Regions from separate parts of the Streptomyces sp. NBC_00887 genome, predicted to be linked through region 2. Evidence: predicted binding sites of a transcription regulator. Region 2 holds the regulator's gene; the other holds the start of a gene.
What was found. The regulator HspR, encoded in region 2, represses chaperone genes until heat shock. The targets are predictions, from matches to a motif close to TTGAGNNNNNNNNNCTCAA.
Positions count from the first base shown of each region.

Region 1: lon (endopeptidase La) is a predicted target of HspR. The motif match lies at 6,171-6,189, and genes of this name have one in related genera.

Region 1 covers NZ_CP108788.1:4,603,599-4,610,735, reverse strand. The annotation lists gene OG844_RS20825 (multifunctional oxoglutarate decarboxylase/oxoglutarate dehydrogenase thiamine pyrophosphate-binding subunit/dihydrolipoyllysine-residue succinyltransferase subunit) at 1-2,897, opposite strand, end outside; gene OG844_RS20820 (ATP-binding protein) at 3,157-4,233, opposite strand; gene OG844_RS20815 (response regulator transcription factor) at 4,230-4,967, opposite strand; gene OG844_RS20810 (spermidine synthase) at 5,199-5,882, opposite strand; gene lon (endopeptidase La) at 6,212-7,137, shown strand, end outside.
Region 2 covers NZ_CP108788.1:6,079,128-6,086,264, reverse strand. The annotation lists gene OG844_RS27900 (LuxR C-terminal-related transcriptional regulator) at 1-916, shown strand, start outside; gene OG844_RS27895 (heat shock protein transcriptional repressor HspR) at 947-1,393, opposite strand; gene dnaJ (molecular chaperone DnaJ) at 1,395-2,585, opposite strand; gene grpE (nucleotide exchange factor GrpE) at 2,679-3,332, opposite strand; gene dnaK (molecular chaperone DnaK) at 3,329-5,182, opposite strand; gene OG844_RS27875 (sugar transferase) at 5,471-6,142, shown strand; gene OG844_RS27870 ((Fe-S)-binding protein) at 6,217-7,137, shown strand, end outside.

The DNA of each region.
Region 1 (7,137 bases), 1.5 Mb from region 2:
GTCTTCTGGTCGACGAGGACCGCGTGGCGCTGGCCGAACGTGCCGCGGCGGGTGTCCTGGCCGGCGAGCCGGACCGGAGTGCCCTCCATCAGCAGCGATCCGATGGCCAGGGTCTCGCCCATGCCCCAGTCGATCGTGCCGTTGTCCACCGAGGCCGCGCGGCGCTGCATCTGCGGCATCAGACGCGGGTGGACGGTGATCCCGTCGGGGATGTTGACCTGGGACTCGGCGATCAGCTTCACGACCTCCGAGGAGACCGCGGTGTTCACCGCCACCGGGAACTCGGCCTGGACGTCCGGGACATGCGGCTGGGACGGCGCGGAGGTGGCTTCGCGGACCTCCGCGAAGACCTTCTCCAGCTGACCCTGGAAGTCCTGGAGCGCCTGCTCGGCCTCCTCCAGCGTGATGTCGCCGCGACCGATGAGGGACTCGGTGTAGAGCTTGCGCACCGAGCGCTTCTTGTCGATCAGGGTGTACATCTGCGGGTTGGTGAACTCCGGGTTGTCGCCCTCGTTGTGACCGCGACGGCGGTAGCAGATGAGGTCGATGACGACGTCCTTGTTGAACGTCTGCCGGTACTCGAAGGCGAGCCGCGCGACGCGGACCACGGCCTCCGGGTCGTCACCGTTGACGTGGATGATCGGCGCCTCGATCATGCGCGCGACGTCAGTGGCGTACATCGAGGAGCGCGACGCCTCCGGGGCGGCGGTGAAGCCGACCTGGTTGTTGATGACGACGTGGACCGTACCGCCGGTGCGGTAGCCGCGCAGCTGCGACATGTTGAGCGTCTCGGCGACGACGCCCTGGCCCGCGAAGGCCGCGTCGCCGTGGAGCGCGACGGGCAGGACCGTGAAGTCCGTGCCGGCCTTGTTGATGATGTCCTGCTTGGCGCGGGCGATGCCCTCGAGAACCGGGTCGACGGCCTCCAGGTGCGAGGGGTTGGCGGCCAGCGAGACCTTGATCTGCTCGCCGTCCAGACCGGTGAAGGTGCCCTCGGCGCCCAGGTGGTACTTGACGTCGCCGGAACCGTGCATCGACCGCGGGTCGAGGTTGCCCTCGAACTCCCGGAAGATCTGCGCGTACGACTTGCCGACGATGTTCGCCAGGACGTTCAGACGGCCGCGGTGGGCCATACCGATGACGACCTCGTCGAGGCGCGCCTCGGCGGCGGAGTCGATGACCGCGTCGAGCAGCGGGATGACGGACTCCCCGCCCTCCAACGAGAATCGCTTCTGGCCGACGTACTTGGTCTGCAGGAACGTCTCGAAGGCCTCCGCGGCGTTCAGACGGCGCAGGATCCGCAGCTGCTCCTCGCGCTCCGGCGCGGGGCGCGGACGCTCCACCCGGTCCTGGAGCCACTTGCGCTCCTTCGGGTCCTGGATGTGCATGAACTCGATGCCTGTGGTGCGGCAGTACGACTCACGCAGCACACCGAGGATGTCGCGGAGCTTCATCAGCGTCTGCCCGGCGAAACCGCCGACCGCGAAGTCCCGCTCCAGGTCCCACAGGGTGAGGCCGTGCTCGTTGATGTCCAGGTCGGGGTGCTTGCGCTGGCGGTACTCCAGCGGGTCGGTGTCGGCCATGACGTGGCCGCGGACCCGGTAGGAGTGGATCAGCTCGAAGACCCGTGCGGCCTTGGTGACGTCGTCGTCGTGCGAGGCGTCGATGTCCTTGAGCCAGCGGACGGGCTCGTAGGGGATGCGCAGCGCCTTGAAGATCTCGTCGTAGAAGTCGTTCTCGCCGAGCAGGAGCTGGGACAGGACGCGCAGGAACTCGCCGGACGCGGCGCCCTGGATGACCCGGTGGTCGTACGTCGAGGTCAGCGTCATGACCTTCGAGATGCCCAGCTTGTTCAGGGTGTCCTGCGAGGTGCCCTGGAACTCCGCCGGGTAGTCCATCGCGCCGACGCCCATGATGAGGCCCTGTCCGGGCATCAGGCGGGGCACCGAGTGAACGGTGCCGATGCCGCCGGGGTTGGTCAGCGAGGCGGTGACCCCGGAGAAGTCGTCCATGCCGAGCTTGCCGACACGGGCGCGGCGGACGATGTCCTCGTACGCCTGCCAGAACTCGAAGAAGTTGAGGGTCTCGGCCTTCTTGATGGCCGCGACGACCAGCTGGCGGTCGCCGTTCGGCTTCACCAGGTCGATGGCCAGGCCGAGGTTGATGTGCTCCGGCTTGACCAGGGTCGGCTTGCCGTCCTTGACCGCGAAGGAGTAGTTCATCGACGGCATGGCCTTGAGGGCCTGCACCATCGCGTAGCCGATGAGGTGGGTGAAGGAGATCTTCCCGCCGCGGGCCCGCTTGAGGTGGTTGTTGATGACGATGCGGTTGTCGAAGAGCAGCTTCACCGGGACGGCGCGGACGGATGTGGCCGTCGGCAGCTCCAGCGAGGCGTTCATGTTCTTCGCGACGGCGGCCGAGGGGCCGCGCAGTGTCACGTACTCAGGGCCGGCCGGAGCCTCGGTCGCATCGGCGGCCTCGGCCTTCGCGGGTGCTGCCTTCGCCGGGGCGGGTGCTGCCGGAGCAGGGGCGGCCGGAGCAGGGGCCGCCGCCTTCGGCGCCGGAGCGGCGGGTGCGGGCACGGCGGCCGTGGCCGGGGCCTTCGCCACGGACTCGGCCGGAACGGCGTTGTCGACGGTGGTCGCGGCGGGAGCGGGCGTCACCGCAGCCCCCGCGGCTGCGGGGCCGGGCTTGTCCGCCGTGCCGGACGTGCCCGGCTTGTAGTCGGCGAAGAAGTCCCACCAGGCGCGATCGACCGAGCTGGGGTCCTGGAGGTACTGCTGGTAGATCTCGTCGACAAGCCACTCATTGGGGCCGAATGCGGCCGCCGGGTTGGACCCGGAGCCTGCTTCTTGATCGGTCGAGATGCTCGAGTTACTGGGGGACTGAGACGACACGGCGGCAACCGCCCTCTTCCGCTTCACAAGGTGATGGACAGCGGAAATCAAGGCTACGCCTCCCCAGCCGTTACATGCAGGCCGGGCCGGTCTTCGTCGTGCACATCACATCGGAAGCCGGGTTTCGGCGCATGAAATGGCGGGAAACAAGCGGGGTTCCGCTGCACTTCGGGTACGCGAGGCCGTGGACACGGCCCCTTGGACCGTATCTCTTTCGGGGCCACGGCGTAGAACGCCGCCTTCCGGTTCGAACTCTATGTCAACCGTGGAACTGAGAGGTCCCCGGAAGAGTGACCTGGATCCGGCATCCGCGAGCTGATTCGGCCACGCCGATACGGCCGCCGTGCAGATCCACCGCCCAGCGGGCGATCGCCAGCCCCAGCCCCGTACCGCCGTCGTTGCCGGACCCGTGCGGGTAGGGCGCCTGGCCCCGGTTGAAGCGTTCGAAGACCCGGTGGCGCTCCGCCTCCGGAATGCCCGGGCCCTCGTCCACGACCTCCAGTTCGAGCGACTCGGGGTGGTCCCCGCGACGCGCCAGCACCGTCACCCGGCCGTGCGGAGGGCTGTGCTTGACCGCGTTGTCGATGAGATTGGCGACCACCTGGTGCAGCCGTTCCGCGTCCGCGTGCGCGGTCAGCTCGGGCGGCGACACGTCGAGGTGCAGATGGACGTCCGTACGGGAGTGGTTGCCGGAGCCCGAGGAGAGCCTGCGGTGCGAGGCCGCCAGGTTCGCTTCCTTCAGGACCCCCGACAGATAGGGCCACACCTCGAAGCGGCGTGCCTTCAGCGTGACCACGCCGTTGTCCAGCCGTGAGAGGTCCAGCAGCGTCTCCACCAGCCTGCCGAGGCGCTCGGTCTGCTTCAGGGCCGTACGCATCGTCTCGGGATCGGCGGCGGACACGCCGTCCACCACGTTCTCCAGTACGGCTCTCAGCGCCGCGATGGGGGTGCGCAGCTCGTGCGAGACATTGGCCACCAGCTCCTTGCGGTGCCTGTCCTCGGCCTCCAGGTCGTCCGCCATGCGGTTGATCGTCTGCGCCAGGTCGCCGAGCTCGTCGCGGCGTCCGGCGCCGCTCACCCGTCTCGTGTAGTCGCCGTGCGAGATCGATCGGGCGACAGCTCTCATCTCGTCCAGCGGTGCGGTCAGGCCGTGGGCCACGAACTGGGTGATCAGCAGCGTGGCGATCACCGAGAAGACCGTGATGAACCTGAACTCGGTCCTGGTGCGCAGCGCGACGATCAGCAGGCCGGTCGTGATGAACACCGAGACCACGACGAGCGTGCCCAGCTTGGCCTTGATCGAGAAGGGCCGCAGTCCGGAGCCGGGCCGCGTCATGGCGCGGGAGTCTCCAGGGCGTAACCGACGCCGTGCACCGTTCGGATCCGCTCGGCGCCGATCTTCCGGCGCAGCGCCTTGATGTGGCTGTCGACCGTACGGGTGCCCGAGGCGTCCGCCCAGTCCCACACCTCTGCCAGGAGCTGCTCCCGGGACAGCACCGCGCGCGGTGTGTTGGCCAGGCAGACCAGCAGGTCGAACTCGGTCGGCGTCAGGTGGACGTCGTCGGCGCGCACCCGGACCCGGCGCTGCGCGTGGTCGATCTCCAGCTCGCCGAGGCGCAGGATGCCGCTGCGCGGGGTGACCGCGGCCAGCGCGGCCCGCTCCACCCGCCGCAGCAGGACGTGCACCCGCGCCGCCAGCTCACGCATGGAGAACGGCTTGGTCATGTAGTCGTCGGCGCCGACCCCGAGCCCGACCAGCATGTCGGTCTCGTCGTCGCGTGCGGTGAGCATCAGCACCGGTACGGGGCGCCGGGCCTGCACACGGCGGCAGACTTCCAGGCCGTCGAAGCCGGGAAGCATGATGTCGAGCACCATCAGATCAGGCTGCCAGGCCTCGGCCGCGTCCACGGCCGCCGGACCGTCCAGTGCGGTCTGCACCAGAAAGCCCTCGGCCCGCAGACGGGCGGAAATGGCGTCGACGATCGTCGCGTCGTCCTCGACCACCAGAACCCGGCGCTGAGCCCCGGGGGTGGCCGCGACGCCGTTGTGGGTGGTGTGTGTCTGTTCCATCGCCCCGCCCCTGCCCGTTCTCGCGGAGGCCATTCCCCCGGAGGCACGGTTATCGCTTGTGGATTTCGTGGGTGATCCCTTGTGCCGGTCAGAGCGTAAAGGCAGAAGACGGCTCACGGCTACGCAGGGTGTTGACCGAGGTGAAGGTGTTACCTCCCCGGGAGCGGCGGATCGTCGGCCATGTGGCGCTTGGCCCGCGGGATACCGGGGCGATGGATACCGGGTGGGGGTTCAGGCACTCCGGAGTGCGAGATGGACCACGTCGGGCACACCTCGGGCAACGGCTACTTCTTCGGTCCGTACCGCGTGGAATCCGGCATTCCGTAAGGCGTTCTCGAAGTCCGCGGACGGCTGCGCGGACCACACGGCAAGGACTCCGCCGGGCGTCAGGCGGGCCAGGCAGGCCGCGAGACCGGCCGGTGAATAGAGGCTTCCGTTGCCCTCCGTGACGGTCCAGTCGGGGCCGTTGTCGATGTCCAGGCACAGCGCGTCGTAACGCTCCGTGGTCGTACGGAGGTGCTCGACGAGGTCCGTACGGAGGATCTCGGTCCGCGGATCGGTGAGCGCGGCCCCGGAGATCCGGCCGAGCGGCCCCTCCAGGTGCCAGTCCACGATCGCCTGTTCCCGCTCGACGACCACGATCCGGCCCCACTGCTCGCCGGCCGCGGCGCGAACCAGCGAGAAGCCGACGCCGAGCCCGCCGATGAGCACGGCAGGGTCCTGTCGCCCGTCGGGCAGCGCGTCGAGCGCCGCGTCGATCAGCAGCCGCTCCGAGCGCCCGTCGGAGGTGTCCATGAGGAAGCAGCCGTTGGCGATGATCTCCAAGTCGTCGCCGCGCTCCCGCAGGACGACTTCACCGTACGGCCCTTCGCGCCGGTCGAGGGTGACGGGGCGGTGGACGTCTGTGACGGACATGTGGGCGGTCTCCGGTCTCCGGTCGGCGGCGGGACGGTCGGCGGGTCCATCATCCCCAGCCGCCGCCGCCGGGACCATCGGATTTCCGCAGTGTCACCCTCCGGCCCGCGCGGCCGCCGTGTTCGATCTCGCCGCTCGCGGGGCGGCCCGTCGGGAATGGCAGTGCCACGCGGAACGCTGCCGTAGAGGCATGCGCCGTGGGGCCCGCAGGCCTCGGGGCGGGGCAGGGCTCCAGGGCGATCGCTGAGAGCGAACACCCGGTGGGGAACATTCGGTAGCTCAGAAGCATTGAGTCCACATAACTCAACTTGCCTGCCGAAGGGGAGATCATGACTGCTGAGTCCACGTCCCAGGCGTCCACGCCGGTCGACCTGCCCGTGCTGCCGCTCGACGACGAGGTCGTGCTTCCCGGAATGGTGGTGCCGCTCGATCTGTCCGATGCGGAAGTACGTGCCGCCGTGGAGGCGGCCCAGGCCGTCGCACGGCCCGGCGGCGGCAAGCCCGAGGTGCTGCTCGTCCCCCGTATCGACGGGAACTACACGGGGACCGGTGTCCTCGGGACCGTCGAGCAGGTCGGGCGGCTCTCGGACGGGGACCCGGGCGCTCTCATCCGCGCCCGTCACCGGGTACGGATCGGTGCCGGGACCAGCGGGCCCGGCGGGGCGCTGTGGGTGGAGGGCACACGGATCGAGGTGTCCCTGCCCGATCCACTGCCCGGCTCCGCCGCCGAACTCGCCAAGGAGTACAAGGCGCTCGCCACCAGCTGGCTGAAGAAGCGCGGTGCCTGGCAGGTCGTGGACCGGGTGCAGCAGATCGAGGACATCTCGGCGCTCGCCGACAACTCCGGGTACTCGCCCTTCCTCACCACCGCCCAGAAGGTCCAGCTGCTGGAGACCGTGGACGCGGTCGCCCGGCTCAAGCTGGCCGTCCAGTGGCTCGGCGAGCACCTCGCCGAGCAGGACGTCGCCGAATCCATCGCCAAGGACGTCCAGGAGGGCGTCGACAAGCAGCAGCGCGAATTCCTGCTGCGGCGCCAGCTCGACGCCGTACGCAAGGAGCTCTCCGAACTCAACGGTGATCCGGAGGACGAGTCCGACGACTACCGGGCGCGTGTCGAGGCCGCCGAGCTCCCCGGGAACGTCCGTGAGGCCGCGCTCAAGGAGGTCGAGAAGCTGGAGCGCGCGTCCGACCAGAGCCCCGAGGGCTCCTGGATCCGCACCTGGCTGGACACCGTCCTGGAACTGCCGTGGACCGA
Region 2 (7,137 bases):
CCGCGCCGACCTGGACTCCGCTCCGTGCCTGCTGGAGATGGCCCTCGTCCAGCCCGACCCGGACGACGACGCGTGGCTTCGTCCCGTCCCGCCGTCCGCCGCTCTGGCCCACCTGCTGCAGCCCATCACCAGGGAGATAGACGAGCGGATACGTCTGACCTCCGCGCTGTCAGGGGCGCTTGCGCCGCTGATGGCCGTCGCCGATGAGGACCCCAACCACGCGATCACCGTGCTCGAAGGACGGTCGCTGATCGTCTCCGTGCTCCGGGAGGCCTCCACCCATGCCAAGGAGGAGGTCCTGACGGCGCAGCCGGGGGCCAACAGGCTCACACACAACATGCGGCAGGGGCTGGAGAACGCCCGCTCCGCGATCGCCTCGGGAGCCCGTCTGAGGCACCTCTACCAGCACCCCGCACGGTACAGCCCCGGGCTCAAGGACTACGTGGCGGAAATACCGTCCGACCGCCTCCAGGTGCGGACCGTCGAGCAGAGCGTCGAACGGCTCATCATCTTCGACCGCGCCGTGGCCTACATCCCCGCCACTCCCACGCGTGAGACGGCACTGGAAATCCGCCATCCCGCCCTCGTCACCTATCTCACCCAGGTCTACGAGGTCCTCTGGGCGCAGGCCACCCCCCTCACCCAGCAGCTCCCGGCAACCGTCCCGGGCGCCCCCGTCACCGCCGTCCAGCAGAGCATCGCCCGGCTGCTGACCGAGGGCCACGTCGACGACGTGGTCGCACGCAAGCTGGGCATCAGCGTCCGCACCTGCCGCTCCCACATCTCCAAGCTCATGCAGACGCTCAATGCCCGCAGCCGGACCCACCTGGGGGCGCTCATCGTCCGGTCCGGCATCGCCGAGGCCGGCACCGGGACAGCACAGAGGCCCGCCCCCGGGGTCATGAACGGGTCATGACGCCCCGGGGGCGGGCCTCCGCAGCCGGTCTCAGTCCTTCGGCCTCTTGGGCCGCCAGACGACCAGCGCGCTGGTCTGCTGCACGTCCTGGTACGGCACCAGGTCGCGCCGGTACGAGGCGTGCACCTGGGCCTCGCGCTGCTGCATGGCCACCGCCGCACCGTCCACCGCCGCGGAGAGCTCGGCGACGCGCTGCTGGAGCGCGGCGACCTGGTTCTCCAGCTCGATGATGCGCTTGATGCCCGCCAGGTTGATGCCCTCGTCCTGCGACAGCTGCTGCACCGTGCGCAGCAGTTCGATGTCGCGGGCCGAGTAGCGCCTGCCGCGTCCGGCCGTACGGTCCGGCGAGACCAGGCCGAGGCGGTCGTACTGGCGCAGCGTCTGCGGATGCAATCCCGAGAGCTGGGCCGCGATCGAGATCACGTACACCGGTGATTCATCGGTCAGCTGGTACGGATTGCGCCGACGGCCGTCCATCTCAAGCTCCCTTCGCAGCCTGGAACAGCTCCGCCCGCGGGTCCTCCCCCGCGGTCGCCTTCCGGTAGGCCTCCAGCGCTTCCTGAGCCTCCGCGCCGAGATCCTTGGGCACGGACACCTCGACGGTGACCAGGAGGTCGCCACGGGTGCCGTCCTTGCGCACGGCTCCCTTGCCGCGGGCCCGCATCGTACGCCCGTTGGGGGTACCGGCCGGGAGTTTCAGGGTGACCGGAGGTCCGCCGAGCGTGGGGACCTTCACCTCGCCGCCGAGTGCCGCCTCCGCGAAGGTGACGGGCACGGTGACGGTGAGGTTGTCGCCCTTGCGGCCGAAGACCGGGTGGGCGTCGACATGGACGACGACGTAGAGGTCGCCTGCCGGGCCGCCGCGCTCGCCCGGGCTGCCCTTGCCGCGCAGCCGGATCCGCTGGCCGTCCAGCACGCCCGCCGGGATCCGCACCTGCATGGTGCGGGCCGACTTCGCCCGGCCGCTGCCCTTGCAGACCTCGCAGGGGTCCTGGGCGATGAGGCCCCGGCCCTTGCAGTCCACACAGGGATCGGTGAGCGAGAATCCGCCGCCGCTGCCGCGTGACACCTGACCGGTGCCGACGCAGGTCGGACAGACCCTCGGGGTGCCGTTCCTGTCGCCCGTGCCCGAACACGCCTTGCAGGGCGCCTGGCTGGACATCCGCAGCGGGACCGTGGCCCCGTCGACGGCCTCGGTGAAGCTGAGCGTCACCTCGGACTCGATGTCCTGGCCGCGGCGCGGCTGGACACGGGTGCCCGCGCCGCCCCGGTTGAACAGTCCGCCGAAGACGTCGCCCAGGCCGCCGCCACCACCGCCGAACCCGCCGGCACCGCCGCCCTGGCCCGCACCCGGGGCACCCCCGAAGAGGTCCCCCAGGTCGAAGTTGAAGTTGCCGCCCGCACCGCCGGGACCCGCCCGGAAGCCTCCGTTGCCGAAGAGGGCGCGCGCCTCGTCGTACTCCTTGCGCTTCTTGGGGTCACCGAGGACGTCGTTCGCCTCGGAGATCTCCTTGAAGCGCTCCTCCGCCTTGGCGTCGCCCTTGTTGGCGTCCGGGTGGAACTCGCGGGCGAGCTTCCGGTACGCCTTCTTGACCTCGGCGTCGGTGGCGTCCTTGGGGACGCCGAGGACCTTGTAGTAGTCCTTCTCGACGAAGTCCTTCGTGCTCATCGACGTCCCTCCTTCCGGACGATGGGCCGTGCGGCCGGCCTTGTGGCCGGCCGCACGCCCCGTCGGTGTTCACCGCAGTGGTCGGACTGGACGTCAGACCTCTTCGGTTCCACCGCTCTCCTCGTCGTCTGCCTTCTCTTCCTTCGCCGCCGCGGGCGTGGCGCCCGGCTGCGGCTCGGCCACGGCCACCCGCGCGGGGCGGATGGTGCGCTCCCCGATGCGGTACCCCGGCTGCAGGATCGCCACGCAGGTCGTCTCGGTGACGTCCGGCGCGTACGAGTGCATCAAGGCCTCGTGGATCGTCGGGTCGAAGGGCTCGCCCTCCTTGCCGAACTGGTGCAGGCCCAGCTTCGCGACGACCGTCTCCAGCGATTCGGCCACCGACTTGAAGCCGCCGACCAGCTCGCCGTGCTCCCGTGCGCGGCCGACGTCGTCCAGCACGGGCAGGAGCTCGGACAGAAGGCCCGCGACTGCGACCTCCTTGACCTGCACCCGGTCGCGCTCGACCCGCCGGCGGTAGTTCTGGTACTCGGCCTGGAGCCGCTGGAGGTCGGCCGTGCGCTCACTGAGCGCCGTACGGACCTGGTCCAGCTGCGCCGTCAGGGCCGCTGTCTGCTGTACGTCCCCGGCCGGGGCCGCCGCCTCCTCGGTGGAGGGGGTGGCGGCGGCCTTCGGCTCGACGTCGTCGGAGTTGGCGCCGGAGGGGACGTCGGGCTTCTCGTCGAAGCCCGGAGTCTCCTCGGTCACGCCGCACCGCCCTTGTTGTCCTTCTCGTCGTCCACGATCTCGGCGTCGACGACATCGTCGTCGGCCTTGGCGCTGTCGTCACCCGGGGTGTCGGCGCCGGGCGTCGCACCCTCGGCCTGGGCGTTGGCGTACATCGCCTGGCCCAGCTTCTGGGAGACGGCCGCGACCTTCTCGGTGGCGGTACGGATCTCGGCGGTGTCCTCGCCCTTGAGCTTCTCCTTCAGCTCGGTGAGCGCGGTCTCCACCTCCGTCTTCACGTCACCGGGGACCTTGTCCTCGTTGTCCTTGAGGAACTTCTCCGTCTGGTAGACGAGCTGCTCGCCCTGGTTGCGCGACTCGGCGGCCTCGCGACGACGGTGGTCCTCGTCCGCGTACTGCTCGGCCTCTTCGCGCATCCGGTTGACCTCGTCCTTCGGCAGCGAGGAGCCACCGGTGACGGTCATCTTCTGCTCCTTGCCGGTGCCGAGGTCCTTCGCGGCGACGTGCATGATGCCGTTCGCGTCGATGTCGAACGCGACCTCGATCTGCGGGACGCCACGCGGGGCCGGCGGCAGGCCGGTCAGCTCGAACATGCCGAGCTTCTTGTTGTACGCCGCGATCTCGCGCTCACCCTGGTAGACCTGGATCTGCACGGACGGCTGGTTGTCCTCGGCCGTCGTGAAGATCTCGGAACGCTTGGTCGGGATCGTGGTGTTGCGCTCGATGAGCTTGGTCATGATCCCTCCCTTGGTCTCGATACCGAGGGACAGCGGGGTCACGTCGAGGAGCAGGACGTCCTTGACCTCGCCCTTGAGGACACCGGCCTGGAGCGAGGCGCCGATGGCGACGACCTCGTCCGGGTTCACACCCTTGTTGGCGTCCTGACCGCCCGTGAGCTCCTTGACGAGCTCGGCGACGGCCGGCATACGGGTCGAGCCACCGACGAGAACGACGTGGTCGATCTCGGAGAGCTGGATGCCCGCGTCCTTGATGACGTTCTGGAACGGGTTCTTGCAGCGGTCCAGGAGGTCAGCGGTGAGCTGCTGGAACTGCGAGCGCGTGAGCTTCTCGTCCAGGTGCAGCGGGCCCTCGGCCGAAGCGGTGATGTAGGGCAGGTTGATCGTGGTCTCGGTCGAGGACGAGAGCTCGATCTTCGCCTTCTCCGCAGCTTCGCGGAGACGCTGGAGAGCCATCTTGTCCTTGGACAGGTCCACGCCGTGCCCGTTGGCGAACTGCTTCACCAGGTAGTCGACGACACGCTGGTCCCAGTCGTCACCACCGAGGTGGTTGTCACCGTTGGTGGCCTTCACCTCGACGACGCCGTCGCCGATCTCCAGGAGGGACACGTCGAAGGTGCCGCCACCGAGGTCGAAGACGAGGATCGTCTGGTCGTCCTTGTCGAGCCCGTACGCCAGCGCGGCGGCCGTCGGCTCGTTGACGATGCGCAGGACGTTCAGGCCCGCGATCTCGCCGGCCTCCTTCGTCGCCTGGCGCTCGGAGTCGTTGAAGTACGCCGGGACGGTGATGACAGCGTCGGCCACCTTCTCGCCCAGGTATGCCTCGGCGTCACGCTTGAGCTTCTGCAGGATGAAGGCGCTCATCTGCTGCGGGTTGAAGCCCTTGCCGTCGATCTCGATCTTCCAGTCAGTGCCCATGTGGCGCTTGACCGAACGGATCGTCCTGTCGACGTTCGTGACTGCCTGGCGCTTGGCCACCTCGCCGACGAGCACCTCGCCGTTCTTCGCGAAAGCGACGACGGACGGCGTGGTCCTGGCGCCTTCGGCGTTGGTGATGACGGTGGGCTCGCCGCCTTCGAGAACGCTGACGACGGAATTAGTCGTACCCAGGTCGATGCCGACCGCACGTGCCATTTCGATTCCTCCAACTGACTACTTGAGTGGATCTGACTCAAGGATGCATGACACCCGCCTCCGAGTCAAAGGACCTGAGTCACCTGGACTCAACTAAGGTGCTCAGACCCACTACCACCTGTGGTTTTTATCTGATGCACACATGAACGCGGCGCCGACGCCACGCGCGACACCCGGCACTCTTGCTACGCCAAGCACCTCCGCCCCACCATCGCATCATGGGATCGTTCTGTCACAAAATGCAGCGAGACGGTCATAAGGGCACGTCACGGATTCCGGGCAGGTGCGATGCAGAACGCGAAGCAGACTGCGGTACGAAGGACGACGCACCCCGCCACAGCCGCGGCGGCACGGGCGGCGGCCCGCGCTGCCCGGTTCACGGCGGCACAGCTGGCGGCCATGACCGCCAAGCGGAGCCTGGACCTGGTGCTCGGCTCGGTCCTGCTGGCACTGGCCTCCCCCGCCCTCGCCCTGGGCGGCCTCGCCCTCGCGCTCCGGCCGGGCCGCCGGCCCGGAGGCGTACTGAGACGCGACATCCGGACCGGCCTCGGCGGCCGGCCCTTCGAACTGCGCTCCCTGCGCACCCGCCGGCTCCGCCTCGACCTGCTGTCCCGACTGCCGCACGTCGTACGCGGGGAACTCTCCCTGGTCGGTCCGGCACCCCTCGCACCCGGCGACCCGGCGGCCGGAGGACCGGGGGGCCGCGACTGGCGGCAGGAGCTGCGGCCGGGTCTGACCGGCCTGGCACAGGTGCGCGCCCGCTCCGGAATGCCCTGGGACGAACCCGCCCTCCTGGACGCGTACTACGCCGAGCATCATGGGACAGGACTCGACCTGGTGATCCTGGCTCAGACCGCACGCATCCAGCTGCGCACCGCACTCCACGGGCCCGCCCGGCGGAGGAAGGCTCACCTGAGCGACACAAATCACCGCCTGCCCAGCTACAGCACGGCGGAATAAGTGGATAGTGTCAGCACAGAATCATTAAGTTACCGCTTAGTATCCTACCCTCGCAGGCCCGAGGAGCCCCCAAAATGCAACTCGCCGCGATCATCGTGTCGCTGGTCATCACGGTGGTGGCCGTCGCACTCTTCGGCCGCGCCATCGCGCAGATCTACCGCTATGTGCGACTCGGTCAGCCCGTGCCCGCGGGCACCCGCACGGGTGATCCCACGCAGCGCACCATCACGCTGGTCAAGGAATTCCTCGGCCACACCCGTATGAACCGCTGGGGCATCGTCGGCTTCGCGCACTGGTTCGTGGCGGTGGGCTTCTTCTCGCTGCTGCTCACGATCGTCAACGCCTTCGGCCAGCTCTTCCAGGCCGACTGGCTGATCCCGTTCATCGGCGACTGGCTGCCGTACGAGATCTTCACCGAGTTCCTCGGTCTGATGACGGTCCTCGGCATCGTGACCCTGATCGTGATCCGCCAGCTCAGCAGGCCGGGCAACGCGGGCCGCAAGTCCCGCTTCGCGGGCTCGAAGACCGGCCAGGCGTACTTCGTCGAGGCCGTCATCCTCATCGTCGGCCTCTGCATCATGACGCTGCGCGGCCTGGAGGGTGCCCAGCACCACGTGACCAGCTGGGAGCCCGGCTTCTTCGCCTCGTACCCGCTGGTCGCCGCCTTCGACGGGCTGAGCATCGGCACGCTCCAGTACATCACCTACGCCGTCGCGGCACTCAAGATCGTCACGTCCTTCACCTGGATGATCACGGTCTCGCTCAACACCAACATGGGTGTCGCCTGGCACCGCTTCCTCGGCTTCCCGAACATCTGGTTCAAGCGGAACGCCGACGGCGCGGTCGCGCTCGGCGCGCTCCTGCCGATGACCTCGGGCGGCAAGGAGATCGACTTCGAGGACCCGGGCGAGGACGACGTCTTCGGTGTCTCCCAGGTCGAGCAGTTCTCCTGGAAGGGCATCCTCGACTTCTCCACGTGCACCGAGTGCGGTCGC